Regions from separate parts of the Mesorhizobium sp. M0870 genome, predicted to be linked through region 1. Evidence: riboswitches for the same ligand, from Rfam matches in the RefSeq annotation. Region 1 holds a riboswitch; each other region holds the start of a gene.

What was found. A riboswitch is a leader RNA that binds a small molecule or an ion and turns the genes downstream of it on or off. The one in region 1 is predicted to bind cobalamin.
Region 2: it holds a riboswitch for cobalamin, as region 1 does, so the genes downstream of both, NKH97_RS28030 (DUF1636 family protein) here and NKH97_RS25165 (ABC transporter ATP-binding protein) in region 1, are expected to answer to the same signal.
Region 3: it holds a riboswitch for cobalamin, as region 1 does, so the genes downstream of both, NKH97_RS18025 (aromatic ring-hydroxylating oxygenase subunit alpha) here and NKH97_RS25165 (ABC transporter ATP-binding protein) in region 1, are expected to answer to the same signal.
Region 4: it holds a riboswitch for cobalamin, as region 1 does, so the genes downstream of both, bluB (5,6-dimethylbenzimidazole synthase) here and NKH97_RS25165 (ABC transporter ATP-binding protein) in region 1, are expected to answer to the same signal.

What each region holds. Positions count from the first base shown of each region.
Region 1 covers NZ_JAMYOI010000025.1:18,785-26,104, forward strand. Annotated here, with positions in the region: gene NKH97_RS25140 (TetR/AcrR family transcriptional regulator) at 1-303, opposite strand, end outside; gene NKH97_RS25145 (MFS transporter) at 427-1,614, shown strand; gene NKH97_RS25150 (D-arabinono-1,4-lactone oxidase) at 1,628-2,905, shown strand; gene NKH97_RS25155 (DSD1 family PLP-dependent enzyme) at 2,905-4,044, shown strand; gene NKH97_RS25160 (AraC family transcriptional regulator) at 4,049-4,882, opposite strand; cobalamin riboswitch at 5,176-5,382, shown strand; gene NKH97_RS25165 (ABC transporter ATP-binding protein) at 5,545-6,333, shown strand; gene NKH97_RS25170 (ABC transporter substrate-binding protein) at 6,379-7,320, shown strand, end outside.
Region 2 covers NZ_JAMYOI010000032.1:26,732-34,051, forward strand. Annotated here, with positions in the region: gene NKH97_RS28020 (cobaltochelatase subunit CobN) at 1-1,681, opposite strand, end outside; gene cobW (cobalamin biosynthesis protein CobW) at 1,700-2,752, opposite strand; gene NKH97_RS28030 (DUF1636 family protein) at 2,755-3,183, opposite strand; cobalamin riboswitch at 3,222-3,425, opposite strand; gene NKH97_RS28035 (DUF6348 family protein) at 3,796-4,470, opposite strand; gene NKH97_RS28040 (winged helix-turn-helix domain-containing protein) at 4,525-5,733, opposite strand; gene NKH97_RS28045 (NADH-quinone oxidoreductase subunit A) at 6,065-6,430, shown strand; gene NKH97_RS28050 (NuoB/complex I 20 kDa subunit family protein) at 6,421-7,002, shown strand; gene NKH97_RS28055 (NADH-quinone oxidoreductase subunit C) at 7,007-7,320, shown strand, end outside.
Region 3 covers NZ_JAMYOI010000014.1:97-7,416, reverse strand. Annotated here, with positions in the region: gene NKH97_RS18055 (glycosyltransferase family 2 protein) at 1-96, opposite strand, end outside; gene NKH97_RS18050 (glycosyltransferase family 2 protein) at 81-833, opposite strand; gene NKH97_RS18045 (glycosyltransferase family 2 protein) at 889-1,623, opposite strand; gene NKH97_RS18040 (serine kinase) at 1,638-2,687, opposite strand; gene NKH97_RS18035 (PqqD family protein) at 2,737-3,168, opposite strand; gene NKH97_RS18030 (FAD-binding oxidoreductase) at 3,297-4,397, opposite strand; gene NKH97_RS18025 (aromatic ring-hydroxylating oxygenase subunit alpha) at 4,423-5,670, opposite strand; cobalamin riboswitch at 5,786-5,987, opposite strand; gene NKH97_RS18020 (DUF680 domain-containing protein) at 6,495-6,692, shown strand; gene NKH97_RS18015 (DUF680 domain-containing protein) at 6,764-6,964, shown strand; gene NKH97_RS18010 (DUF680 domain-containing protein) at 7,034-7,270, shown strand.
Region 4 covers NZ_JAMYOI010000001.1:301,248-308,567, reverse strand. Annotated here, with positions in the region: gene NKH97_RS01455 (MFS transporter) at 1-245, opposite strand, end outside; gene NKH97_RS01450 (TetR/AcrR family transcriptional regulator) at 367-975, shown strand; gene NKH97_RS01445 (hypothetical protein) at 1,265-2,248, shown strand; partial or broken gene bluB (5,6-dimethylbenzimidazole synthase) at 2,371-2,988, opposite strand; cobalamin riboswitch at 3,100-3,279, opposite strand; gene NKH97_RS01435 (histone deacetylase family protein) at 3,401-4,327, shown strand; gene NKH97_RS01430 (exodeoxyribonuclease VII small subunit) at 4,331-4,582, shown strand; gene NKH97_RS01425 (DUF2277 domain-containing protein) at 4,694-4,960, shown strand; gene NKH97_RS01420 (pirin family protein) at 5,000-5,920, shown strand; gene dxs (1-deoxy-D-xylulose-5-phosphate synthase) at 6,051-7,320, shown strand, end outside.

The DNA of each region.
Region 1 (7,320 bases):
GGCCACGATCACATCCTTCGCCTCGTGGATTTCGGCGATGATCGTCGTCAGCCGTGCCCGGCTGACCTCTGAAAACCGTTCATAGAGCATCGCCAGGATCGCCGATTTGTTGGGAAAATAGTGGTAGACGGTGGCGATCGGCCCGCCCGCCAGCATGCCGACCTCCTTCATGGTGACGGCGTCGATACCCTTTTCCCCGATCAGCCGCATGGTCGTCGACAGGATCGCGTCGATGCGCTCGCGGCTGCGTTCCTGCTTGGGCCTGCGCCTCGGCTCGGTCGCCATTCTTTTCAATTCGGTCATGCACCGATCTTTCGCACAGTTTTCAAATTCCGGTTGACAAGAAATATGATCAAGTATCAGTTTCTGAAATACTGACAGGTTGTCAGCTTTTTTGCCGCACGGCAAGGACGTTGGGAGGCGCCTTTGGCTTCGACAGACACCGGCCATGCAGGCAGTGGCGACTGGCTGGTCGGCAATCCGACCGGCTGGCAGCTTGCCTCGGCCCTGTGGATCGGTTCGGTGGGCCTGCTCATCCTCGGGCTGCAGCCCGTGTTGCTCGGCGCCCTTTACACTGAGGGTCATGTCAGCGGCGACGAACTGGCGCTGGTCGCCACCGCCGAGATGATCGCCATTGCCATCGGTTCGGCTGTCGTGGCGATGCTGCTTTCGGCGCACCACATGCGCTGGAAAAGTGCCGTCCTTCTGCTGCTGCTGGCGCTGGCCAATGTGTGGACGGCCTATGCCGCGAGCGCCGGCACGCTGATTGCGGCCCGCGCCCTGGCCGGGCTCGCCGAGGGCGGTCTGGTCGCCATCGCCACCGAACTGATCGCCCGCTCGCGGCGCGCCGAGCGCATCGGCGGCTATTTCGTCACCATGCAGACGCTGGCGCAATGCGCGCTCGCCCTGTTGCTGGCGCTCTATGTAATCCCGGCCGCAGGGTCGGCAGGGGGCTTCATCGTTCTTGCCGTCGTCTGCATCGCGTCTCTGGCGGTCGCCTTCACTGTTCCCGGTGACTATGCCGACCTGCCCAAGGAGGAGAATTTGGCCAATGTGCTGACGGTTCCTTCACTCACCGCGCTGCTGTCGGTCTTCTGCTATTTCATGTTCTTCGGCGCGGTCTGGGCCTTTCTGGAACCGCTTGGCGCACAGTATGGCATCGATGCCCGCACCGTCGGCCTGATCGTCTCGGCCAGCCTCGCCGTACAGGTCCTGGGGGCGATGACGGCGACGGCGTTCGAAGCACGCATCGACTATCGCCTTGCCATCGCGGCGATCGGCGTCGTCGCGCTTGTCAGCTCCCTGGTTCTTGCCAGTAGCCCTGGCCTGACGACGTTCTGGGTCGCTGCCTTGGCTATGGGCTTTATCCTGCTGTTCATCGTGCCCTACCAGATACGTCTGGCGATCACCGCCGACGAGACGCGGACCGCTGTGCTGCTGGTGCCGGCGGCCCAGCTTTTCGGCCTGGCGATCGGACCGATCGCGGCGTCGCTGCTCATCGATGGCAAGGATTTCCGGCCGGTGCCGGAATTCGCCGCCGCCAGCGCGGTGGCCAGCGTGGCGCTGCTCGGTCTGTTCGTCCTTGTGTCACGTCGCCGTCGTGCGGTTGCCTGAGCGGGGAGGTGGCATGTCAAACGTTTGGAGCAACTGGTCGGGCTTTGTAAGCGCCGAGCCCAAGCTGATCGCCAGCCCCGGCGATGCCGGTGAACTCGGTGATCTCGTCCGGACCGCGCCTGGCCCGGTGCGCGTCGCCGGCGCCGGTCATTCCTTCACGCCGCTGGTGAAATCGCAGGGCACGATCCTGTCCCTGGAGAGACTGGAAGGGCTGGTCTCGCACGACGCTGAAAAACATCAGGCGCGGGTGCGGGCAGGGACCCGGCTCGGCGCGCTGATGGGCATCCTGCAAGGTATTGGCCAGGGCCTGCCCAACATGGGCGATATCGACCGCCAGGCGATCGGCGGCGCGCTGGGCACAGCCACGCACGGCTCGGGACCGACGCTCGGCGCCTATCACACGCAACTGGAGACGGTGCAGATCGTCGACGGGCTTGGCAAGGTCCGCGACTTCAAGCGGGCAGGGGATCAGGACATGATCCATGCCATCGGTGTCGCGCTCGGCGCTTTCGGCGTGCTCACCGAAGTGACGCTGAACAACATCGCGACCTACCGGTTGCGCCGCCGCAAATGGGTGCTGCCGATCACCGAGATGCTGCGCGATTTCGAGGCAATGATGGCCGCGCATCGCTCGGCCGAATTCTACTACATTCCGTTTTCCGGCTATGCGCAGTTCATCGCCAGCGATTTCAGCGACGCCGCACCCACCACACGGCCGCCGGAAGAGGACGAGGCGGGTTTGAGGACACTGCGCAGGCTGCGCACCTCACTTGCCTGGCTGCCATCGCTGCGTGGCCGTCTGATCCTGGGCGCCATCGCCAAATTGCCGGCCGAGGACTACGTGCAGGACTGGCTCAACGTCTATGCCAGCGACCGGCAGACCAAGTTCAACGAGATGGAATATCATTTGCCGTTCGAGGAAGGGCCGAAGGCGCTGGCCGAGATCATCGAGCTGACCGAGAAGCGTTTTCCCGAGGTCTATTTCCCGATGGAGGTGCGCTCGGTCGCGCCGGACCAGTTCTGGCTTTCGCCATTCTACAACAGGCTGACCTGCTCCATCGCCATCCACCATGATGCAGCGAACGATCCGTTGCCGTTCATGCGGGCGGCAGAGCCGATCTTCCGCAGATATGGCGGCCGGCCGCATTGGGGCAAGATGCACAGCCTGAAAGCGGCGGATCTGAAAAAGCTCTACCCGCGCTGGGACGATGCCATGGCGGTGCGCCGCGACGTCGATCCGCAAAACCGCTTCGTCTCGCCCTATATGGCCGGCCTGTTCGGCATCGAATGATGAGCACCTATTTTTCCACCCTGTCCGATGCGCTGAAGGAAGCCGGCATCTTCCAGCCCTGCCTGCTGCTCGATCGCGACCGGCTGGACGGCAACATTGCCCTGGTAAAGGAGAGACTGGATCCCGGCCTGGCCGTGCGGCTGGTCGACAAATCGCTCGCCTGCCTGCCGCTGCTTGCGCATATCGGCAAGGCGCTCGGCAGTGAGCGCTTCATGACCTTTCACCCGCCGATCAGCGAGGCGGTGCTGAAGGCGTTCCCGGATGCCGATCTGCTCTATGGCAAGCCGATGCCGATCGGTGCGGCAAGGGCTGCGCTGGTGAAGGGTAATGTTGACTGGTCGCGTGTCTGCTGGCTGATCGACAGCGAGGAGAGACTGGCGGAATATGGCGCCCTCGCTGGCGAACTCGGCATCGGCCTGCGCATCGCTTTCGAGATCGATGTCGGGCTGCATCGCGGCGGGTTCGCCAATCCTGAGGCCTTGTCGAAGGCGTTGAGCGCGTTGCCGGCCCGGCTGCATTGCGAAGGCGTCATGGCCTACGAGGCGCATGCGCCGCTCATTCCCGGCCTTTTCGGCGGACCGGCAAAGGCATTGGCCAAGGCGTCGGCGCAGGCGTCGGCGTTCGTCGCCTGTCTCGGCGCCGACCAGCGCCGTATCCTGAACATCGGCGGCAGCAAGACCGCGCTGCTTCATCATGGCGGCATGGCCAACGAGGTTTCGATGGGCTCGGCCTTTGTGCTGCCCAGTGATTTCGATACGCCAGGCCTCGACGGCTTCCAGCCGGCGGCCTTCATCGCCACGCCGATCCTGAAAATGGTCGAGCCGATGCTGCCTGGCCCGCCGGCCGTCACCCGCCTGCTGCAGGCGCTCGGCCGCTTCCCGCGCAAGGGCTGCTATCTCTATGGCGGCAAGTGGATGGCCGAGCCCGTCTTCCCCGAAGGCATGAAGGCGAACGGGCTGCTCGGCCTGTCCTCCAACCAGCAATTCATGGGCTTGCCCGCCGACGCGACCGCAAAGCCCGGCGACTACGCGTTTCTAAGGCCGACGCAGAGCGAAGCCGTGCTGCAGCAGTTCGGGTCGATCGCTGTGTTTTCCGGCGGCGGGATAGTCGATCGCTGGCCGGCGCTGCCGATGGCCTGACCGACTACGCCTTCACCGGTATCCAGATCTCCAGCCCGCCATTGCCGCTGCGTGGGTCGAACTCAGGGCCGTAGCGTTCGAATTCCGGCGCATCCGATATCTCGTGGCCGGAAGCCGGCAGCCATTTGTTCCAGATCGTATTGACCGTGCGGCGGATGGTCGAGATGTGTTCGCGGTGGGCAAAGACCGCATATTTCTGCGCCGGCACCCGCACCCGGCTGAATTCCCTCGGCAGGTCGGAAAAATCAGACACTTCGACGCCGGCGATGTAGTCGAAATTGCCGGCATCGTCGCCGTTGACGCAGACGCCATAGGCGACGTCGCCGGCCTCGCCCGGAATGTTGCCGATATAGGGGCCGAAGCGCTGCCATTGCATCGGAATGGCGGCGCTGGTTTCGCAGCTGTAGCGTTCGCCGAGGCCGGCGATCAGGAACGGCCGGCTGGTCTCGAAACGCGGTGGTTCGAGATTGGTGAGGAAGGACTGGTCCATCAGGATCGGCTCCACGAGGTCGAGCTTGTCGAGTGTGCCTTGCGCGCGCACCAGTTCCGGCGTGGTGCCGAACTGATCGCGGAAGGCACGGGTGAACGCCTCATGCGAGTTGTAGCCGGCGTCGAGCGCGACGGAGAGAATGTCGGGCGCCCCGCCGGCCAGCTTGCGCGCCGCCTCGGTGAGCCGGCGTGAGCGCATGTAGCCCATCACCGAGCGGCCCGTGGCAGCGCCGAAAGCCCGCGTCACATGAAAACGCGACACGCCGCTGCTTTGCGCGACATCGTCAAGCGAGATCGCCTCCGGCAGATGACTTTCGACGAACCACAGCGCTTTCTCGGTCGGGTTCATTTTGCTCCTCGCATTGGCCAGATCATCCTGCCGTTTCCTGGCGCGGCCAGTTTGATCGAAATTGCGCATCCCGCGCAATCGCACCGATCCCGTCACAGTCGCACCGATATGGCGCAGCGTTGGAGCGCCCCTTGCCGCCGACGAGCCAAATTCGGCAGGCTTCACTTGACAGCGCCAGGCGGCATCCTCTAAATGCGTAATGTTATTACATATCGAGAGCGGGAAATGCATGTTTCCCCTAGCCGGCCCACCACTCCGTCCGAGAAATTCATTGCGAAGCGATTGGGGGAAATCTACGCTGAAGCGGTGATGGTCCCCGAGTCGAAAGGCGAGGGGTGAAAAGGGAACACGGTGAGATCCCCAGGGGTCGAGGCCGTGGCTGCCCCCGCAACTGTAAGCGGCGAGCAAAATCCGTGAATGCCACTGGCCGGCAAGGCTGGGAAGGCAGGATGGCGCAACGACCCGCGAGCCAGGAGACCTGCCATCACTGAGTTGACCGGACGGGGTGTGCCGGGAGGAAACGCGAATCCCGGTCTTGTCGGCCGCTTCGCCAGCTTCCTTCCGTCGCCAGTTTTGGAAAGTGACGGAAAGTTGGACGGCTCTATCGATCATCGCATCATCGTGAGCACGCTTTGCCATCCCGGCAATCTGGCGGGCAGCCGATGCCCGTAGCGCTTCTCGAAGCCCGTGACCTCTGCGCCATGGCGAACGGGCGGGATCTGGTCCAGGCGGTCAGCTTCTCGGTGGCCGCTGGCGATCGCCTAGCCATCATCGGTCCCAACGGCGCCGGCAAGACGACGCTGCTGCGCATGCTGTCGGGCATGCTGCGGCCAAGTTCCGGCGAGGTGAACCTCGGCGGGCGCCGGCTGGACAGGATTTCCGCCGCCGAGCGGGCACTGCATATCGCCGTGGTCGGCCAGACCGACCAGCCCGATCCGCGGCTGGCGGTGATCGACTATGTCGAGCTGGGCCGGGTCCCGCACGCTCGGCTACGGCGCAGGAGCGAGGAGCGTGACATTGTCGTCGATGCGCTGCGCCGGACCGGCCTGCTGCCGCTGCTTGGCCGCACCATCGGCTCGCTGTCGGGCGGCGAGCGCCAGCGCGCCCAACTGGCCCGCGCCATCGCCCAGCAGCCAAAGATCCTGTTCCTCGACGAGCCGACCAACCATCTCGACCCGCGCGCCCGCGGCGAACTGCTCGACCTCGTGGCAGGCTTCGAGATGACGGTGATCGCGGTGCTGCACGATCTGGCGCTGGTGGCACCGTTCGCCACCAGGGTGGCGGTGATGAACCATGCCCGTCTGCAAGCGCTCGCCGCACCGCGCGAAGCGCTGACCCAAAAGCTGATTCGCGAAATTTTCGGCATCGATGTGCTGCGTCTGCGCCATCCGACCGAAGACCGCGAACTGACGGTGTTCGATGTTCCGAACCGTGCCGCGCCGCCATCCTGATTGAAGCCGTCCCATATCGATCATCCCGTCCACAGGAGCAAACCCTTGAAACGCCTTGCTTTTTCGCTTGCCTTCTCGCTGCTGGCCTCGACAGCCCTGGCCTTCCCGGTAACTGTCGACAGCTGCGGCAAGCCGCTGACCTTCGATGCGCCGCCGAAGCGCGCCGTCATCCAGGATCTCAACATGGCCGAGATGGCTTTCGCGCTGAAACTGCAGCCGTCGATCGTCGGCCTGACCGGCATCACCGGATGGTACAAGGTGGGTCCTGAGTTCAAGGCCGAGCAGGGTTCGATCCCGGAACTGGCGCCGAAATATCCGACGCTCGAAAACCTCGTCGCGGTCGAGCCCGATTTTTTCTTCGCCGGCTGGTATTATGGCATGAAGCCGGGTGGTGAAGTGACGCCCGACACGCTTGCTCCGCACGGCATCAAGACGCTGGTGCTGACGGAAAGCTGCGTCCATCTCGACAAGAGCCGCCCCGCCGCCTCGATGGACCTGCTCTATGGCGACGTCGAAAAGCTGGGCAAGATCTTCGGCAAGGAGGCCGAAGCTGAGAAGCTTGTCTCCGGCTGGAAGACGCGGCTCGCCGACATCACCGCCAAGGTCGGCGACGCCAAGGGAACGCGGGTCTTCCTCTATGATTCCGGCGAGGACAAGCCGTTCACCGCAGGCAAATTCGCCATCCCCAGCGCCATGATATCAGCCGCCGGCGGCGACAACATTATGGCCGACATGGACACCAGTTGGGGCAATACGGACTGGGAAACGGTGGCGTCGCGCAATCCGCAATTCCTCATCCTGCTCGATTACCAGGATGGCGGTGGCTACAGGAAACTGCTCGATTTCCTGAAGGCGCATCCGGCCATGAAGGAGACCGACGCGGTCAAGAACGAGCGCTTCGTCGCGCTGCGCTATGCCGAACTTACTCCCGGCCCGGCCAACATCGAAGCGATCGACAAGATCGCCAAGGCCATGCATCCGGAAGCG
Region 2 (7,320 bases), on a different contig from region 1:
CGCCGATGGCGGAACTGCCGATCTCCCTCCTTGCGGGGGAGATGTCCGGCAGGACAGAGGGGGGTGCCTCGCACAAACCTATCTCATATTCAGCCTTCCAAGCTGCATCTACGGCAGCAATTGCTGCAGACGGCAGTGCCTTCGAGAACTCCACATAATCCCTCAAGGCCAAGCCATGCCCGCCCTGGCCCAGCCGCGCCAGCAACTCACGCGGCGTTTGCGGAATCCCCTCAACGACATAGCCCTGTTCGCTGAGGTCCTGCAGCATGGCCAGCACGCTGGACGGGACATCCAAACCCACGGCGTAGCCGGTGCGGCCGGGGGCACTGGGATAATCCGGCATCAGGATGGCCAGCTTGCGTTCGGCGCGGGCTGTCTCCTGCAGGCGGATAAAGGCCGCGACGCGGTCAGCCACTTGCGCCACACGATCCGGTTCCGGCCGGTTGGCAAAGGCGCGGTGGCCAAGTGCTGGATCGATCTCGCTCTCGCCCTTAAAGGAAATGGCGCCGGCCAGGATGCGGCCGTCGAGTTCGGGCAGCACGACATGCATGGCGAGGTCGGCGGGCGCCAGGCCGCGCTGGTTGGTCTCCCAGACGTCGCGGCGGGTGGTGGCGACGATGACCTGGAAGACCGGTACGCCGGCGCGGTCGAACAGGGTTTCAATGCCGGGTTCGGCGCCGGACGCGAAAGCGGTCGCGGTGATGATGGCGGCGGGATTGAGCGCGGCGAGTGCGGTTTCCACGAACGCCAGGGATGAGGGGTCCTTGAGGCTGGAGACGAAGATGGGGACCGGATTGATGCCGCGCTGGCGGAGCGCGTGGAAAAGCGCATCGATGGGCGCGACATCGGCGGCCAATAGCATCGAGCGATAGAACAGGATGGGGATGATAGGAGCGTTGACGTTGTCAGCGTCGAGTTCCTTCACACCCCCCTCTGTCCTGCCGGACATCTCCCCCGCAAGGGGGGAGATTGCGCTGTCATTGGAGATTTCGCCAATTGTCGAGGTTGCGGACGCGTCAGCTTCTAATGAAACGGGAAAAGAGCCGGCTTTGATGAAGTCCGATCTCCCCCCTTGCGGGGGAGATGTCCGGCAGGACAGAGGGGGGTGTGAAGGATCACCAACGACCCCAAGTCCTGGCTCATAAAACCCGGCTTTCGGCACTGGAACCGGCTCTGCAAAAGCCGCATCCTGTCCCGCCAGTCGCGCCAGCCTCCGCACCAGCGCGCTCATATTCGCCGGGCCGCCCTCGCGGAAATAGTCGAGCAGGCCATCGAGCTCCTCGCGCGGCAGCGTCGAGGCTTCGATCAGGCGCAGATCCTCGTCGCGGCATTCGCCGGGCAGCAGCGCCAGCTTTATGCCGTGTGCGCGGGCGGTCGAGGCAAGCTGGTCGCAGCCGTAGCGCCACCAGTCGTAGCCGCCGAGGATGCGCACGAGGATGACCTTGGCGTGACGGGCGACGCTGTCGACCCAGAGGTCGACGGACATGGGATGGCGCAGGTCACGCAGGGCAGCCAGCCGCATCGAGGGCAGGCGGCCGGCATCGGCCTTCCAGGCTGCCGCCAGTCCGGCGAGGTCGCTGTCGGTGAAGGACAGGGCCACGATATCCGCCGGCGTCTGCCGCAGATCGACCGGCTCGGCGAGGTCGTCGAGCGAGGCGGATGTCGTGGTGAGGATGTGCATCGCAACCCGTGTCCGAGATCAGCCGGCGAGTATACGCTCGATCGCCGGGCGGTTCAGCCCCTTCAGGCCGATGACGACGAGACGCGAGCGGCGGTCGTCCTGCGCGGTCCAGGCGCGGTCATAGTAATGATTGACGCGCGGCCCGACGGCCTGCAGCAAGAGCCGCATCGGCTTGCCACCGACCTCGACGAAGCCTTTTACACGCAGCACGTTTTCTTCTTCGGCGACTGTGGCGACACGCTTTGCCAGTTCATCGGGATTGGCGATCGAGGCAATGTCGACAATGAACGTGTCGAAGTCGTCATGTTCGTGGTCGAATGCGCCGTCATGGTGGGACTTGCGGTTTTCGATGTCGTCCTCGACGGCGAGACCGAGCCCGAGCAGCACGGAGGGATCGACCTTGCCATGCGACGTCGGCACGATCTTCACGGCGCGGGCGGAGTGTTCGCCAATGATGGCGTTGGCGCGGGCGGTGCCGGCGGCGTCCATCAGGTCGCTTTTCGACAGGATGATCAGGTCGGCGCAGGCGATCTGATCCTCGAACACTTCTTCCACCGGATCGTCATGGTCGAGCGTCTCGTCCCCGGCGCGCTGCGCCTGCAAAGCATCCATGTCGTTGGCGACGCGGCCTTCGGCCAATGCCGGCCCGTCGACCACGGCGATGACGCCGTCGACTGTGACGCGGCTCTTTACGCTCGGCCATTGAAACGCCTGGACCAGCGGCTTGGGCAGCGCCAGGCCCGAAGTCTCGATCAGGATGTGGTCGACCCTCGGCGTCAGCGCGAGGATCTTGTCGAGCGCCGGGACGAAATCGTCGGCGACGGTGCAGCAGATGCAGCCATTGGCCAGTTCGACGATGTTTTCCTCCGGGCAGGTGTCTATGCCGCAGCCCTTGAGGATCTCGCCATCGATGCCGATGTCGCCGAATTCGTTGACAATGATGGCAATGCGCTTGCCGCCGGCGTTTTCCAGGAGATGGCGGACCAGCGTCGTCTTGCCGGCGCCGAGGAAGCCGGTGACGACGGTGCAGGGAACGCGGGAGAGGTTCGCAGGCGAATCTGGGGCAGTCATGGTCAATCCTTCAGCAGGTCTAAGGGAGGGATGCGGGCAACGAGGCCACGCTTCAGGCTATCGGGGCGGCCGCGCCATGGAATCAGGCCGTCCTTCGAGGTGGCGAAGAGCTTGGCGCCTGTCACGAGGTCGGCGCCGCTGGTCGTGGTCAGGTCGCCGAAGACATAGCTCCAGCACCCGTCGCGCAGGATGGCGGCGCTGAGGCGGCGCTTGCAATTGCCGAGGCATTCGACGCTGCGGATGCGGATGTCGTCGCCGGATGCGGCGCGGCGCGTGTCGTCCGCCAGCAATTCGCCGGCGCGGGGATGAGCGTCGGCGCCGGTCTCATCGCGGCAGGAGGCGCAGACGATGATGGTGACGCCGGCCAAGGCATCATCATGGCCGGACGAAATATCCGCTGTGCCAGCCGAAAAACTGCTGTCGTGGTCCAAGATCGGGCTCCTTGCCCGGAAACCCGCCGGGCGATCGGATTCTAAAGTCGCAGACGGCAGGTCTCCTGGCTCGCGGGTCATCGCCTTGGTAGCCGCCTTCCCGGGAACTCCCCAGTGGCTTTCGGCCTTGGCTCTTCGCTTACAGTTGCGGGGACAGCCGCGGATTTGGGATTTTGCCCCGCACCGCATTCCCTCTTAGCTCTTGCCGTTGCGGGCAAGAGACCATCTGAACCGGATTTAGGCTTTTGCGGGCAGCGGTGTCAACGCAACGCAGGGGCAATCTGAAATCAGGGGCGGGGACGCTTCACTACCACTGACCGCTCTTCGCGAATGCCATCTTCGTTGTTGGGATCAGGAAAAGCTGTAACGAAAGCCGTCAGAAGGATATCTCCATCTTGCCGGTCCAGCCATCCGGCGCTGTCACCCACATCGAAGTAAATGCCATCAACTTTGAAGCCAAATGTGTCTCCAGCAGGTCTAGGGTAGCGTTTTCGGATTGCCTGCGCATGTACGTCCCATGAAAAGGACGAAATCCTATCGAGGCACTCCTGCACCTCTTGGGTCAGCCCGGCTTTGAATCCATTGTTTATCCGCTAGCCTGTGTACGTTGGCTCAATTGTTATCTCCCGGCAACGCAAGGATGACCTGACGCAGCGCCTGGTACCCGTCGCCGTGGTGCCAGTCCTGATCAACGAGGAGCTCTTGACCTTCCGGCCAAGTTTCGTTGTCCAGGAGAATTTCGTTGCCGACCAGTGCTCCGCCATAGCTCGCCAGGAATATCCGGATGAAATGACTGCCAGGGCGAACCTTAGCCGTGAACAGTTTTTCCAAGCGGGCATAAAACGCTGGATATGTCCGGTTGAGAGTGCATTCCACTGCAGCCTGTGTGATCACAGGTCCACCGTAGATCTTCCAGCCAGCATCATTCCGTTGCCAGAATGCAATCTCGGCTTGCATGTTCTCGCAAACATGCTCCGCAAGGCCCTCGATCAGCACATGAAATACACCGATCAGGAATTTTCCGAATGCTTGGAAAATCGCCTGTTCACGCGTGTCGCCCAGTCCAACAAAAGATTCGATGACCGGCTGAGTGCCTAGCAACGGTGAGAAGACGTAGATTTCGAGAACAAGCCTACGACCCGAGCCTGACGGCTCCTTGTCGAAAACTTGGGCTTCAAAGCGCAGGTCTTCCAGTTCAATCCTGACATCGTTCTGTCCACGGATGGCGCTGATCCCATGCGCAATCAACGCTTCGTGAATCAGGTCGAGAACCTCTTGCGATGCCATCATTGAACCTAGGCCGACAAAACTCCCTCAAACGGCTGCAGCCGACGGCTGATGTCAAGAGCGCCCGTCGCTGATCACGCTCAGCAGCGCCGGACCCAAATCCCCGGCAGGCGTCACTTCGATGCGTTCGAGTCCGAGCCAGCCCTGCATCTGCTTCAATTCCTCGAACAGCTCTGCAGCGGTTTCAGGCGGTGCACCGGGCTCCGCATAGGCCGCATGGACGCGCAGTATGCTGGCCGGACGGTCGGCCTTGAGGTCGACGCGTGCCACGATCCTGTCGCCGAGCAGGAACGGCAGGACATAATAGCCATATTGCCGCTTGTCGGCCGGCGTGTAGATCTCGATGCGGTAGTGGAAATCGAACAGCCGCTCGGTGCGCGACCGCTCGAAGACGACCGGATCGAACGGCGCCAGCAGGGCGCGGGCCTCGACTTTGCGCGGCAGGCGGGCGTCTTTATGAAGATAGGCCGGCTTGTCCCAACCTTCGACACGCACCGGCAGCAGCTCGCCCGTTTCAACCAGTTCCTCCAGCCGGCCCTTCATGTCGGCCGGCGACAGGCGGAAATAGTCGCGCAGGTCGCCTGAAGTCGCCACGCCGTGGGCGCGGGCAGAAATGCGCAGCAATTCGCGGTGCGCGTCCTCGGCTGCCGGTACCGGCAGATCGAGGATCGCCTGCGGCAGCACGCGTTCGGGCAGGTCATAGAAGCGCTCGAAACCGCGGCGGTGCGCCGTGGTGATGCGCCCGGCCCAGAACAGCCATTCGAAGGCGTGCTTGGCATGGCTCCAGCCCCACCAGCCGCCCGAGCCTTTCTGGCCTTCGAGCGCGGAAGCGGCGATCGGGCCGCGCTCGGCGACCTGGCGGTAGATCTCTTCGATGTAGGCGGCGTGCTCGCGGCCCCATTTGGCGAGGCCCAGATACATTTCGTCGCCGCGCTCGGCGCGCTGCATGCGCCAGCGCATCAGCGGGTACGTCTCGACCGGCAGGAAGGAGGCCTCGTGCCCCCAGTATTCGAAAACCGTGCGCTTGCGCGTCACGGCCGCGTTGTCGAGCAGCGAGAACGGGTAGGGGCCAAGGCGCGAATAGAGCGGCATATAATGAGCGCGCACCACCGCGCTGACGGAATCGATCTGCAGCAGGCCGGTGCGGGAGAGGGTGCGGGCAAAATGTCGGCGGTCAGGCGTGCCGGTCGGGCGGGGATCGAGAAACCCCTGGGCGGCAAGCGCGATGCGACGGGCCGTGGGGAGCGAGATCTTTTCCTTCATGCAGGCATCACTTTGAAGTGTTTTGACCGAGGGTCGAATGGCTGATTCCAACCCATGCTAGCAGGGTTTTGGCGGCATCCATGTCAGGAGAGAAAAGTGGAGTAAAAAGCGAAGGAAATCAAACAGGAGCGGATCGGACCAGTTTGCCGCGATATGCCGTCCAGGTCGGTGTTTTGAACAAGGTTTGACTTGCTTCGCTGGAAGTGCTGCGCTAACCCTCGCCGCGTTGCAGCATAGGCCCTTAAAACGGTTCAGCGGTTAAACTGTCACGCTTCCGCATTAGGGTCCGGTGCTGTAATCAAAGTGGATTGGCGCCAACGGAAAGCCGAGCATGAACGCACTCTTGAGCTCATACCTGCCCATCGTCCTGTTCATAGGCGTGGCGCTGGTTGTCGGCCTGGCGTTGCTGGCCGCACCCTTCCTGGTGGCCTATCGCAATCCCGATCCCGAAAAGCTTTCCGCCTACGAGTGCGGTTTCAACTCGTTCGACGACGCGCGCATGAAGTTCGACATCCGTTTCTACCTGGTGTCGATCCTGTTCATCATCTTCGACCTGGAAGTGGCCTTCCTGTTTCCGTGGGCGGTGTCGTTTTCGAAGATCGGCATGCTCGGTTTCTGGTCGATGATGGTGTTTTTGGCGGTGCTGACCATCGGCTTTGCCTATGAATGGAAAAAAGGAGCGCTGGAATGGGATTGAACGACAGTTCAGGCACCCTCGTCGCGCCGAAGCCCAAGGGTATTATCGATCCCAACACCGGCAGGCCGGTGGGGGAGGACGATCCCTTCTTCCTCGAGATCAACAATGAGTTGGCCGACAAGGGCTTTTTGGTCACTTCGACCGAGGCGCTCATCACCTGGGCGCGCAGCGGGTCGCTGATGTTCATGACGTTCGGCCTCGCTTGCTGCGCGGTCGAGATGATCCACACCTCGATGCCACGCTATGATTCGGAGCGGTTCGGCGTCGCGCCGCGTGCGTCCCCGCGCCAGTCCGACATCATGATCGTCGCCGGCACGCTGACCAACAAGATGGCGCCGGCGCTGCGCAAGGTCTACGACCAGATGCCGGAACCGCGCTACGTCATCTCGATGGGCTCCTGCGCCAATGGCGGCGGCTACTACCATTATTCCTATTCGGTGGTGCGCGGCTGCGACCGCATCGTGCCGGTCGACATCTATGTGCCCGGCTGTCCGCCGAGCGCCGAAGCGTTGCTGTACGGCATTCTTCTGCTGCAGAAGAAAATCCGCCGCACCGGCACGATCGAACGGTAAATCCATGACCGCATCCCTGAGCGAACTGTCGACCTATCTCGGCGAGAAGCTGCCTGGCCGCTTCAGTGACGGGGTGCTTGCCTATGGCGAGCTTACCGTTCACGTCGAGCCGCGCGATCTGGTCGAGGTGATGACCTTCCTGCGCGACGATGCGCGCTGCCAGTTCATCTCGATCATCGACGTCTGCGGCGCCGACTATCCGTCGCGGGCCAAGCGCTTCGACGTCGTCTATCATCTGTTGTCGCCGAAGCAGAATGTGCGCATCTGCGTCAAGGTGCAGGCCGACGAGGAAACCATGGTGCCGTCGATCACCGGCGT
Region 3 (7,320 bases), on a different contig from region 1:
CTGGGCCAGAACGGAGTTCAGGGCCGCGCCGATGGTGGCGGCCGCGTTGAAAGCCGGAATGACGACGCCGTAGCCTGCCATCAAAGGAACCGCCACTGCGCGAGATCCTTGAAGTCGAAAATCCCCTCCACCCGGCGCAAGCTGGGATCGGCCTTGCGACGCTTCATCGACTTGTGAATGGCGCGCATGAACTCGCGAAAGGGCACATCGGCTTCCTTGGTCATGTTGCCGGGATGACGCCTGTAATAGAGAGCCACCGTATCGGGCATAACGTATTTTGCCTGGCTCTCAAAGATACGCAACAGATAGTCGGTGTCCTCGGCCTGTTTGAAATCCTCGTCGAAACCACCGGTGCGCTCGATGAGGTCTCGCGCAAAGATTCCGGCGGACAGGTGGATCCCTCGCACGGTGATGGAGTGGCTGTCGGCGGCCGGTTCCAGCGTCTCGCCATCTATCTTGTCTATCAGCGTCATGCGCGAATAGGTCAGGTCGAGGCCAGGATCCTCTTCGAAGCAGGCGAGATCCGCCTTGAAGCGCCCCGTCGGGGAGATGTCGTCCGAATCGAGAAACGACACCAGGCCAGTCTGCGGCAGCAACTGCTTCAGCCCTGCATTGCGCGCCTTTGTGACGCCGCCATTGCTCTGCTGGAAAAGACGAATGCACGGGGCCTCGTCGATCAACGACCGTACGACGGCTGCCGAGCCATCGGTCGACCCATCGTCGATGACGATGATGTCAAGATCGATGTCTTCGCGCTGCCTGAGCAGCGAGCGTAGCGCCAGGCCAACGAATTGTTCGCGATTGTAAACCGGCATGATGACGCTCAGCCTCATCGGCGTCTCCAGCAGCGTTCCGGGCTTGGCTGATCCGACCCGATTGTGTCGAGCATCATAGCATCCGCCAATCGGTGGGACTCTTCAATTCGAAGATGCCCTGGACCTCACGCCGTGACGGATCGGCCTTGCGCCGCCGCATCGACTTGTGGATCGCGCGCAAGTGGTTGCGGACCCTTTCGCTATGCTCCTTGGTGACATTTCCGGCGTGGCGTCGGTAGTAGATCGCGACGGCGTCCAACAATTCGTAGTTCGGTCCCGCCTCGAAAACGCGCAGCAGATAGTCGGTATCCTCAGCCTGCTCGAAATCCTCATCGAACTCGCCCGTCCGGTCGACAAGCCCTCTGCTGAACACGGCGGCGCTCAGCGAAATTCCCCGAAGCGTCATCGTGCGGCTGTCGACTGCCGGTTTCAGCCGCTCATCGTCGATCCGGTCGACCAGCGTCATCAGCGAATAGGTCAGCTCAAGCCCGGGGGTAGCCTCGAAGCGGGCGAGATCGGCCTTGAACCGTCCGGCCAGCGAGATGTCGTCCGAATCCAGGAATGACACGAACTCCGCATCCGGCGGCAGTTGCCGCAGCCCGGCGTTGCGCGCCCTGGCTACGCCCATGTTGGATTGCTGGAACAGTCGGATGCAGAGGTTTTCGCGCATCATCGAGCGCACGGCCTCAGTAGAGCCGTCGGTCGAGCCGTCGTCGATGACGATGATATCGAGATCGGCGGCGTCCCGCTGCCGCACCAGCGAGCGCAATGCCGAAACGACATAGCGCTCACGGTTGTAGACGGGCATTATCACGCTCAGTTTCACGAATCGCCCCGCGCGAGAAAGTCCGCAATCGTGCCGGCTATCTCCTGAGGCTGCGTCCCCAGCGACAGACGATAGCACGGCAGCAGGCGGGTCAGGTCGCTGAAGAAGCGAAAGCCGCTCTCCCGCTCGCCCGGCATCTGCGCTATGCCCGACGGCGCCAAGGCGATCATGGCATCCCTGCGCGACACCGGCACGATCGAACTTGCCCCACCACCGCCGATATGTGGCGCCAACAGCGCGACGATGTCGAGAGTTTCAGGCACCGGCCGGGGAGCGATGTCATCAATGTGAAACGCATATTTGCCTTGCCAGTTAAGCGGGCCATGCGCCGGCAGCCGGTGCTTCAGCCCAAGCCGAGCGAATCCCTGGGGATCCTGCTTGAGTGTTGAAAACAACGGGCGGGCAGTCACGCCGTTGGAGAGGTCGACCAGCACATAGTCGTCGCCGACGCTGTCCAGTCCGTTGAGGAGGCCGGCGGCGACGGTTCCAGATTTCCCGGCCCCGCCCGCACCGGCCAGCAGCACGCCCTTGCCATTGGCGCCGAGCGTGCCGGCATGGGCAAGGCGCATGCCGCGCGCCCCATATTCCCAATGCAGGAAAGCCCGCAGCGGCGCTCCCGGCTCCCACGGCGGAAAGGCGTCGGCCGAAGCCATCAATTGCACGCCAACGCGACGTTGCGGATCATAGAACTGCCAGAAATCCAGGTCGTGGAAATGGTTGCCGCGCAATCCTGCTTCCGCCAGTTGGGTGGCGAAGCCATGCTGCGTGAAGGGTCCCTGGCCCCAACTGGCCGGTACCGCGATGCCGTCAATACCGGGATGTGCGACGAAGACGCGGCAGATGTCGGCAGGCGTTCGGCTGCCCGGAGCCGTGACAAAGCCATGAGCGAAGGCATCCGCCAACGCGCCGGCGCTGACATGCGCGGTCAGATCCAGATGCGGCAAGCTCGCCTTGCGGGTCAGTGGATAATGCGCGGCGCTGCTCTCTGCTTGCGCCAGGACATGACGTGCGTAGTCAGCCAGGTTTTCGAGAGTGATGTTCGGCATGGGTTTGCCTGTTCCGGAGCTGTCCGGCAACGAGAACCTGATGGGCGCTTCAGTTGGCTTGCTTCACCGCGGGCCAGCCGAGGGGCTCCTCGACCTCGTGGATGGGATCGACGACAATGAGATCGGCGAGATCGTCATGGATGTCGACCTTGAGGGGCTCTCTGGCAGCGGCGAGCTGAGCCAGCAATTCGCTTGGAACCGGTCTTGCCATGCCATCGGTTACGGCCGCCAGCAAACCGAATTCGAGCAATTGTGAAACAAAGCCGTCAATCGCGGCGGCATCGAGGGCGCCAATTCCGGTCGCGGCGCCGACCAGTTCGGAGGCAGGCACGCCGGACGACAGTGCATCCCAAAGTCTGCTGCCTGAATCAGAGAAGCCGAAATATTTGCCCGTGGTCAGGTCAAGAACGACGGCTTCGCCGTCGAAGGATTCAAAGACGATATCCTTGCTGGCAATGGCATAGATGCCGGATTGTCGCATGTTTGCTCCCCCGCCGAGCAGGCCGCGGAGATGATCTTCGGGCCTTACGGTCAACCCCACCGTTGCAGGCGTCTAACCATTTGCAGGGTTTTTGGCAAGATGGCGCAGACTCGGGCGAGCGCAGCCGGTCACGCTTCGATTTCAAGCGCAGAAAGCGGCTTCGAGCAACAGGCGAGGATAAAGCCGTCCTCGATTTCGTGATCGAGGATGCCGCCATTGTGACTCATCTCGACGTCGCCCGCGACCTTCCTCACCTTGCAGGTGCCGCACAGGCCGAACTCGCAGGCGGCGGGAATCCGCACCCCAGAGGCGCGTGCCGTCTGCAGCACGGTCTGGCCGGCGACGCATTCGGCATCGACATCGGAAAGCGAAAACCGGATCGGCGTCACGGCCTCGACGGCAACGGCGGCGCCGTCTTCCGGCAGTGGCGAGAACGGCGCCTGGATCTCCTCCACGGCAGGCGCCGCAAAGCTTTCCTGATGGTATTTCGCCATGTCGAAGCCGGCGGCGTTCAGCATGCCGCGCACGGCGCGCATGAAGGGATCGGGGCCGCAGCAGAAGATCTCGCGCTCACGGAAATCGGGCGCCAGCAATGGCAGCCGGATCGCGTCGATGCGGCCCATATGGCCGAACCAGCCCTCGCGGCTCGACCGCTCCTCGATCATGAAGCCGAGCGACAGGCCGGGCATGCGGCTGCCGAGCAGCTCGAGTTCCTTGCGGAAAATGATCTCTTCCGGGCGGCGCGCACAGTTGACGAAGCCGACATCTGTCCATGGCGCACAGTCGTTCAGCCAGCGCAGCATCGACATCATCGGCGTCACGCCGGAGCCGGCCGAAATGAACAGATATTTGGCCGCCGGGTGGCTGTGTAGCGAGAAGTCGCCGGTCGGCCCATAGGCCTTGACGTGCGAGCCCGGCGTCAGATGGTCGAACATCCAGCGCGTACCGGTGCTGCCCGCCTGCGCCTTGACCGTCACCGCGATTGAGAACGGCCGCGACGGCGAGGACGACAGCGTGTAGGTGCGCATCAGCGGCCCGTCCGATGTCGGTAATTCCAGCGTCACGAACTGGCCCGGTTTGTAGCGGAACCAGGTCTGGTTGTCGGAGCGGAAGGTGAAGGTCTTCACGTCAGGCGCTTCGTCACTGACGCCGATCACTTCCAGCACCTGCAGCCTGTCGTTCCAGGGCGTCATCTGGTCGAGATGGCGATAGAGGCCAAGGTCCGTCATCGCATTCATCCTCTTGTCCCCTGGGCTAGGCGACGCTGCGCAGGGCCGGCCGGTCGCCTTCTGCAAGGCGCGGTCCGATGAACGACGCGTACCACTCGACGAACTGGATCACGCCGCCCTCATGCAGCTCCGAATAGGGGCCTGGTTCGTAGGCCGGCGACAAGATGCCGAAGGCGTTTTCCTCGACGATGCGACGGTCCTGGTCGTTGGTCTCGGTCCAGACATGGGTGAGCTCAGCGAGATCGTAGTCGACGCCTTCGACCGCATCCTTGTGGACGAGCCATTTTGTCGTCACCGCGGTTTCCGTGGCACTGATCGGCAGCACGCGGAAGGTGACGGCATGGTCGCCGAGGATATGGTTCCAGGTTGTCGGATAATGATAAAGCAGCAAGGAGCCGATGCGGTCGGTTGAAACGCTGTCGGACAGGTTCTTCTGGACCGCCCGTTTTCCCGTCATGGTGTAGCTGACGGCATCGCGCAGCAGCGGCGCGCGGGTGGCGCGGTACTGCCCTGCCGGATCGATGCGGAATTTGCTCGGCAGGCCTGATGCCTCGCATTTGGCCCAGTGCGCGACCATTTCAGGGTCGCTGTCGGCGCCGTTGACGCCGGTCACGGTCGGAGCCTCGGGGAAGGTCTTGCACAGCTCAGGATGATTGGCGGCGCAGTGATAGCACTCGCGGTTGTTTTCCCAGACCAGCTTCCAGTTGCCCTTCTCGACGATCGTGCTCTCGAAGGCGATCTTTGCTTCACGCAACCGGTGCGGCAAAAGATAGGGTTCGATCATCGCCCGCATCGGCGCGAAATCCGCCGGCTCCTTGGCCAGACAGATGAAGATGTAGCCGCCGACGCTCTCGCAGGCGACCGGCTTCAGGCTGAAATCACTCTTGTCGAAACCGTCGGCCATCTGGCGGGCAAACAGCAGGCGGCCGTCCAGCTCATAGGTCCACTGGTGATAGGGGCAGACGAGCTTTGCCGCCGTGCCCTTCTCCGTGTTGCATACACGGCTGCCGCGATGGCGGCAGGAATTGTGGAAGGCGTTGATCTTGCCGTGCTGGTCGCGGACAAGGACCACCGGATAGTCGCCGATCTGCACGGTGATGTAGCTGCCCGGCTTCGGCAGTTCGCAATCATGGCCGATGAACAGCCAGTCGCGATACCAGATCAGCTCCATGTCGAGCTTGAAGTAGTCCGGATCGGTGTAGAAGGGCTGCTCCAGCGAAAAGCCTTGCCGGCGCCCCTTCAGGAGCCTTAGCATGTCGTTGCGGGTATCCATGTCCTGTCCTCGTTTCTAAGGACTGAACTGGTGGTGATGGAGGAAGGATTGAAACGCAGGCCGGCTAGGTGCCAGACATGCGCTATCCACCTCTTGACCGCCCACCGCGATCAGTCGAGTCTAACAATCTCGGGCTGGTTTCCGGGCTCTGGAGTTGTCCTTGCGGACCATCGCGACACCTTCCCAGGCAGTTGCCCAGTGGTCTCCCGTTGCGACTTGAACTCCACCACCGTTGCGGGGGCAGCGCCGGATTCTGACCGGCTTCCCAATTCTCCGCCTCGTCGTCACGAAGCGGCACCTGAGATGGTATGATCTAACCACGATCGGGGGCGCGCCGTCGGCATGAAAACGACATCGTATCCATGCGGCGCGACACGGCCTGCGAACGTTCCCGCAGACCGTCGCGGGCTGAAATCCACCTCCCGGATGACCATTTTGCCGGCTGCGATATCCCCGAATCGGACCCCTTGGCGGGGTCAAAAAAGGTTAACGGTTTCGAAAAGTGACTATTAGCTCGATCTAAAATCGAACCGAACGGTTCGTTTCTGTTGACGGTGCGTGCAGGACGGTGTGAACGCTGGGCCTCTGAAACAGTCAGTGATCCATCCAGCGGTTACACTTAACATGCTGATTTAAAGAAGAAAAATATACCCGTAGATTCCCTTGGCACAATTTCAAGGTGTGGATTCATGGTCCACACGGAACAACTTCGTGATTGGAAAAGGCGGGGTTGCCCTCCCACATCGGGGCTGTCCGAACGACGCGATTTCATTTCCAAGACACGCCGCTAGACGGACGGAAAAAGACGATACTGGAGTACAAAAATGAAAAAGATCATTCTCACTGCCGCAGCCCTTCTGGCCATTTCCGGCAGCGCCTTCGCTGGTAGCGACCACTACGGTTCGAACGCCGCGGCAGCCACTGCTGTCGACAGCTCGTACACCGCTTCGACCAAGAAGTCGGAACCGGCTGCTCAGGCGCCTGCCCAGGGTGCTGACCGCAACGTCTTCGGCAACAACTAACAGCCGATTCCCAGTCGACGGCGGGCTCGCCCGCCGCCCTGGCGAAATTCAGACATTCAGGAGTATTTAAGATGAACAAGATCCTCATTGCTGCCGCCGCCGTTCTGGCCATCTCCGGCAGCGCTTTCGCCGGCAGCGACAACTACGGTTCGAACGGCTCTAACCAGCCTGCCGCCGCAGTGGACCAGTCGTACACGGCTTCCACCAAGACCTCGGAACCGGCTGCCCAGACGCCCGCTCAGGGCAGCGACCGTAACCTCTTCGGTCGCTAACAGCCAATTTCGCAAGCGACGGCAGCTGTGTCTGCCGTCCTGGCGAAATCCAGAATTCAGGAGATTAAAATGAACAAGATCCTTATTGCTGCCGCCGCCGTTCTGGCCATCACCGGCAGCGCGTTCGCCGGCAGCGACAACTTTGGCTCCAATGGCGCCAATCAGCCTGCGGTTACTTCGGTTGACAGCGCGCATACGAGCTCGGTCCGCAACAGCGGTAGCCTCGTCGAGAAGCTGCTCAATTCGTCGGGCGACGTGGAGAAGTCCGCCCCTCAGGGCAGCGACCGGAATCTCTTCGGCCGTTAACAGCCGAAGCTGATCTTCTACAAAAGAGCGGGGGGGCGGTCCCCCCGGGG
Region 4 (7,320 bases), on a different contig from region 1:
GGCACGACGATTCGTGTCTGGCCCAGGCGGTCCACCAGTCTCGATATTTGCGGCGCGACGAAGGCGTTGGCCAGCGCGTATGTCGCCGAGACGGCTCCAGCCAGCCAGTATTCGCCGCGCGCCTGCGACAGCATCGCCACGATGCCGATGGGCGCCATGGCGATCGGCAGGCGCGCTAGGAAGCCGGCGGCCGCAAAGCCCTTGGCGCCGGGGGCACGAAAGATTTCCGCATAGGGATTTTGCATCGGTTGGTTCCTCGACAAAGGACGATTGGACAATTACATACGGAGCGTATGATTATTAGATAGAGCATACGCCGCGTATGTCAATTAGCATACGAAGCGTATGTGAATAGGTCCAGGACACATGCACAAACCCCGCAAGGAGATGATCGCCGAGACGCGCGCAAAGCTTATTGCGGCGGCCCGTCATGCCTTCGGCACAACAGGCTATGCGGAAGCCTCGATGGATGATTTCACCGCTTCGGCCGGGCTGACGCGCGGTGCGCTCTATCATCATTTCGGCGACAAGAAGGGGCTGTTGCAGGCGGTCATAGCCCAGATTGACGGCGAGATGGCGGCGCGCATCAATGAGGTCGCGTCGAGAGCGCCGACCCGTTGGCAACATTTCGTCGACGAATGCTCGACCTATATCGAGATGGCGCTGGAGCCGGAAATCCAGCGCATCATGTTCCGGGATGGCCCGGCCGTGCTGGGGGATCCAGCGCAATGGCCGAATTGCAGTGCGTGCATCGCTTCAATGACCGACCATCTGACCGCGCTGCAGGAGGAGGGGGTCGTTGTCTCCAGCCTCGACCCCGAGACGGCCTCGCGATTGATCAACGGAGCGAGCAGCCAGGCAGCGCAACGGATCGCCAATTCGAGCGACCCCGAAGCGACGTCGAAGAAGGTGGTGACGGCGTTCAAGCAACTGCTCGAAGGCCTGCTCAAGAAGCCGGACCCGCAGTCGAATTGAAGTTCCCACCGGAGCTTTCGTGCCCGGCAGCTGTTCCCGATAGGAATTTTTTCTTGACTCGGTGACCTCAGCTAAGGTATATATTCGTCCATGGTGCTGATTTGCGCCAGTGACCCGCCGCACAGGCGGGTTTTTCGTTTGATGCTCCGTCAGCCGCGCGCCGGCGAAAGGCTCCGAAAGAAAACCGTCAGCCCGAATTCGTTGCCCTTCGGCGTCAAGGCCGGCAATTGACAATCGCCGGGTTGAGCCCATCCTCTTCCACCATCTCTGAGGCGGAGATTCGGGGCACATGTGGGATTTCGAGATCGGCCGGTCGGTGTCCATCATGATGCGGACCTGGCCGTTCATCGTCTTTCGCATGATCGTCTATTTCGGCATCACACTGGCCTACATCATGGCGACCGGCACCGGTGCCTCGGTCGGCTATGGCGTCGGCCATATCTCCACCGATCCCGACGGGCCCATGTCCTTTGCCCTGTGGGGCGGCGTGGTCGGGTTTGGCATCGTCTCGATCGCGGTCTACTGGATCCGCGAATACATCCTCTACATCGTCAAGGCCGGCCACATCGCCGTCATGGTTCATCTGATCGACGGCCGCGACATTCCCGGCGGTCAGGACCAGATCGCCTACGCCAGGGATATCGTGACCCAGCGTTTTGCCGAGGCCAACACCCTTTTCGTCGTCGACCAACTCGTCAAGGGTGCCATCCGCGCCATCACCAGCCTGCTCGGCGGTATCGCCGCCTTCCTGCCGATACCGGGCCTGAGCGGCCTGGTCTCCTTCATCAACACCGTGATCCGCCTGTCGCTGACCTATGTGGACGAGATCATCCTCGGCTACAACATCCGCATCAATTCAGCCTCGCCGTTCGAGACGGCGCGCCAAGGCGTCGTGCTGTATGCCCAGAACGGCAAGGTCATGGTCAAGAACGCCGTCTGGCTGGCGGTCATCATGTGGGGCGTGTCATTCATCATCTTTCTGATGATGCTGGCGCCTGCTGGCGCAATTCTGTTCCTGATGCCTGGTCAGCTCGCCGGCTGGGCTTTTGTGCTCGCCATCGTCTTCGCCTGGGCATTCAAGGCGGCGTTCATTGAACCCTTCGCCATCGCCTGCTTGATGCAGGTCTATTTCAAGACCATTGCGGGCCAGGTGCCGGATCCCGCCTGGGACGCCCGGCTGGCCGAGGCGTCGTCGAAGTTCAGAGAGCTCAAGGACAAGGCGCTGGCCTCCTTCGGCGGTTCGCGCTGGGGTACGGCCGGCGCCACACCCTGATCCGCTGGGCGGGTGATGTCTGGTGAGGCAGAAACGGTGTTGAGGCGCGCCACGGTGGATTTGAGCTGTGTCTCGCCTTGCCCGGAAAAGGTCTCGCTCATGATCAGCTCCGGCAGCGGCAGCCGCCGTCCCCAGCCATGCGTTTCAAGGTCCGGTTTGGGAGCGAACTCGGAAACACGGCCGACGCAGAGATAGGCGATCGGCGTTACGTGGTCCGGAATGGCCAACAGCCGCTTCAGCGCCTCAGCCTCGATGATGCTCACCCAGCCGACGCCAACGCCCTCGGCACGCGCGGCCAGCCAGAAATTCTGCACCGCGCAGACGGTGCTGTAGAGATCCATCTCCGGATTGTGCCAGCGTCCCAGCGGCGAACCCTTCGAGCGCTGCCGGTCGCAGGTGATGCAGATGTTGAGCGCGCTCTCGCAGATGCCTTCCAGCTTGAGCTTGCGGTACAGCGCCTGTTTTTCCGCCTCGATCGCCGGCAGTTCCTGTTCTCGCGCGGCCAGGAACAGGTCGCGCACCTCCGCCCGTCGTTTGACATCGCGAATGACAATGAAATTCCATGGCTGCATGAAGCCGACCGATGGCGCGTGATGGGCGGCAAGCAGCAGCCGTGCCAGCACGTCGTCATCGATCGCGGTGGGCAGGAAATGGCTGCGCACGTCACGCCGCGTGAACATGGCGCGGTAGACCGCATCGCGCGCATTCTGGTCAAATCCATCGTCAATGGCAGCGGTCATGTGTTCCGGCATCGCTTGTCCCCTTGCGATTGCAGATTCAAAACTGACAGAGCGTACTTTGTGCGTCCAAGTAGACGCACGTCGCTCTGATGCCATCCGCCTGACCACGCGGATGACAATGCCTGCCAGGCCGGTCTTCTGGCTCGGGATCAACCCGCGTCCGGTGCCTTCCCGTCATCGACAGTGGCATTTACCGGCGCGGTCCCCCTCACAGCGTTGGGCACGCCACGGAATTCAACCGTGTTCCCGATTCTCCCGCTTGCGGCGGGCACCAGGCAGTACCAGGGACCTTACGCCGAAGCGCCCGCGGGGCCAATGCCTGCGGCGACGCGAATGGACGCAGTCGCGATTTTCCCCAGTCATCGGCCGCCCGTGCATGGCCTTTGTCGATCCGGGTCACTAGATTAGGACGATGACCACCCGTCTCTACACCCATCCGATCTTCCTCGAGCATCTCACGCCGCCCGGACATCCCGAGCGGCCCGACCGCTTACGCGCCATCGAGCGCGTGCTCGACGACGAAGCCTTTGCCGGGCTCGATCGTATTCAGGCGCCGGAAGGCGACGAGGCCACCATCCTCTACGCGCATCCCGCCGATTTCGTCGCCCGCGTGCGCGCCGCCATCCCCGACGAGGGGATTGCCCGCATCGATGCCGACACCACTGCCAGCCCGAAGAGCTGGCAAGCGGCGATCACCGCGATCGGCGCCGCCAACGCCGCCGTCGATGATGTCTTTTCGGGCCGCGCCGACAACGTCTTCGTCGCCGCCCGGCCGCCCGGCCATCATGCCGAAAAGACCACGGCGATGGGCTTTTGCCTGTTCAACACGGCGGCGATCGCGGCGCGTTATGCGCAGAAGAAACACGGTGTCGAGCGCGTTGCCGTCGTCGACTGGGACGTGCATCACGGCAATGGCACGCAGGATATTTTCTGGGACGATCCGTCGGTGCTCTATTGCTCGACACACCAGATGCCGCTTTATCCCGGCACCGGAGCGAAGACCGAAACGGGCGCCGGCAACATCGTCAACGCACCGCTGGCGCCGCAGACCGGCAGCGAAGTGTTTCGCGATGCCTTCCTGTCGCGCGTCCTGCCCGCGCTCGACAATTTCGCGCCCGACCTGATCATCATTTCGGCGGGGTTCGACGCGCACCACCGCGATCCGCTGGCCGAGATCAATCTGACCGAGGATGATTTCGACTGGGCGACCGGCCAGCTGATGCAGCGCGCGGCACGCCACAGCGGCAACCGGCTCGTCAGCCTGCTCGAGGGCGGCTACGATCTGCAGGGATTGGCATTTTCGGTCGCCGCCCATGTCGGGCGACTGATGAAAGGATGAATGATGGCCGATGAGACCAACGAAGACGTCAAGGCGATGAGCTTCGAGCAGGCACTCGATGCGCTGGAGAAGATCGTCGATGATCTGGAGCGTGGCGACGTGCCGCTCGACCAGTCGATCAAGATCTATGAGCGTGGTGAGGCGCTGAAGGCGCATTGCGACCGGCTGCTGAAGGCCGCCGAGGACAAGGTCGAGAAGATCAGGCTGTCGCGCGACGGCAAGCCGGTTGGAACGGAGCCACTCGACGCGGATTGAGGCTCGGTCCGAACGATGGCCTCGCCTCACCGGTTTTTGGACATGATCATGATCGAGGATATAACTCGTTCCGATTGAAACAGCTCAAGGACAAGAGGAGATACGGAAGCGATGTGCAGAAACATCAAGACCCTGTTCAATTTTGATCCGCCGGCAACCAATGACGAGGTGCGCGACGCGGCTCTTCAGTTCGTCCGCAAGCTGAGCGGAACCACGCGACCCTCGAAGCAGAACCAGCACGCCTTCGACCATGCCGTCGAAGCCATCGCCGCCTCGGCGCGCGAACTGCTCGATTCCCTGGAAACCCACCAGCATCCGCGTAATCGCGAAGAGGTGGCGGCCAAGCTGCGGGCAAAGGCGGCGATCCGCTTTGCCTGATGCGGCCAGGCGGCCTTCGACCACCGACAAGGAGAGTCGATGAGCTTCTTCCCCGGGAAAGACCCTGAGGCAGGCGATGCCTTCGCCAGCGATCAGATCGAATTGATGGTCATACCCAACGCCAAGGATATCGGCGGTTTTCAGGTGCGCCGTGCCCTGCCGACGGCAAAAAGGCGGCTGGTGGGGCCTTTCATCTTCTTCGACCGCATGGGGCCCGCGGTCCTGCGCGCCGGTCAGGCACTGGATGTCCGTCCGCATCCGCATATCGGCCTGTCGACGGTCACCTATCTGTTCGACGGCAAGATCCGGCACCGCGACTCACTCGGCACCGAAATGGTCATTCAGCCCGGCGACGTGAATTTGATGACCGCCGGCCGCGGCATCGTCCATTCGGAGCGTACACCGGAGGAACTGCGTGGCGCGCCGATGTCGGTATCCGGCCTGCAGACATGGCTGGCGCTGCCGGACGACAAGGAAGAGGTGGCACCGGTTTTCGAGAATACCGCAGCGCTTCGGCTTCCCGAGATCGAAGCCGAAGGCGTCAACGGGCGCCTCATCATCGGCGATTTCCAGGGACTGCGGTCCCCGGTCAGGGCCGACACGGAGACGCTCTACGCCGACCTGCGCCTGGCGCCCGGCGCCAGCGTGAAAATCCCTGCTGATGCGGAAGAACGCGCCATCTATACGCTGGAAGGCGAGGTCTCAATTTCGGGTGATGTATTCCCAGCCGAACGGCTGCTGGTGTTCCGTCCCGGTGACGAGATCGTCGTGTCGTCGCAGACCGGGGCGCATTTCATGCTGTTCGGCGGCGCCTCTCTTGGTTCGAAGCGTTACATCTGGTGGAATTTCGTCTCGTCGTCCAAGGAGCGCATCGAACAGGCGAAAGAGGAATGGAAGACGGGCCGCTTCGACATCGTTCCCGGAGACGAGGAACGGTTTATTCCGCTGCCGGAAAGCTGATGCCCTGTCACCCAAAAGTGGCAGAACGAAATGCATAGACAAAAGACTAGGGCCTGATCCGCGTCACTGACACACATTTACTTTCGCCGGCCGGCGGCCTATTCGCCCATCAACCGAAAGCCCGAGCACCGTGAACGCAACGCCGCATACGCCGCTTCTCGACAAGGTCCGCATCCCGGCCGACCTGCGCACGCTTGCCGAAAGTGAACTGCCGCAATTGGCGTCCGAGCTTCGCGCCGAGCTGGTCGACGCCGTGTCCCGCACGGGTGGTCATCTGGGCGCAGGGCTTGGCGTGGTCGAGCTGACAGTGGCGCTGCACTATGTCTTCAACACCCCCGACGACCGGCTGATCTGGGATGTCGGCCACCAGGCCTATCCGCACAAGATCCTGACCGGCCGCCGCGACCGTATCCGCACGCTGCGCCAGGAAAGCGGTCTGTCCGGCTTCACCCGCCGCGCCGAGAGCGAGTACGATCCCTTTGGCGCCGCCCACTCCTCGACGTCGATATCGGCCGGCCTCGGCATGGCCGCCGCCCGCGATCTCTCCGGCGGCCGCAACAACGTCATTGCCGTCATCGGCGACGGCGCCATGTCTGCCGGCATGGCCTATGAGGCGATGAACAATGCCGGCGCGCTCGATGCACGGCTGATCGTCATTCTCAACGACAACGACATGTCGATCGCGCCGCCGACCGGCGCGATGAGCGCCTATCTGGCGCGGCTGGCCTCCGGCAAGGCCTATATCGGCCTGCGCGATTTCGGCAAGAAACTGACGTCCTATCTCGGCAAGCGCGCGGATCGTGCGATCACAAGGGCAGTCGAGCATGCACGCGGCTACGTCACCGGCGGCACGCTGTTCGAGGAACTCGGCTTCTATCACATCGGCCCGATCGACGGCCACAATCTGGAGCATCTGATCCCGGTCCTGAAAAACGTCCGCGACAATGGCGAAGGCCCGGTGCTCATCCATGTCGTCACCCAGAAGGGCAAGGGCTATGCGCCGGCCGAAGCCGCTGCCGACAAATATCACGGCGTCAACAAGTTCGACGTCATCACCGGCGCGCAGGCCAAGGCGCCAGCCAACGCACCGGCCTACACCAAGGTGTTCGCCGAAAGCCTGGTCCAGGAGGGCCGCGAGGACGACCGTATCGTCGCCGTCACCGCAGCCATGCCGAGCGGTACCGGCCTCGATTTGTTCGGTGAAGCGTTCCCGTCGCGCACCTTCGATGTCGGCATCGCCGAACAGCACGCGGTGACCTTCGCCGCCGGCCTTGCCACCGAAGGCTACAAGCCGTTCGCGGCCATCTATTCCACCTTCCTGCAGCGCGCCTACGACCAGGTCGTCCACGACGTCGCCATCCAGAAATTGCCGGTGCGCTTTCCCATTGACCGGGCCGGCT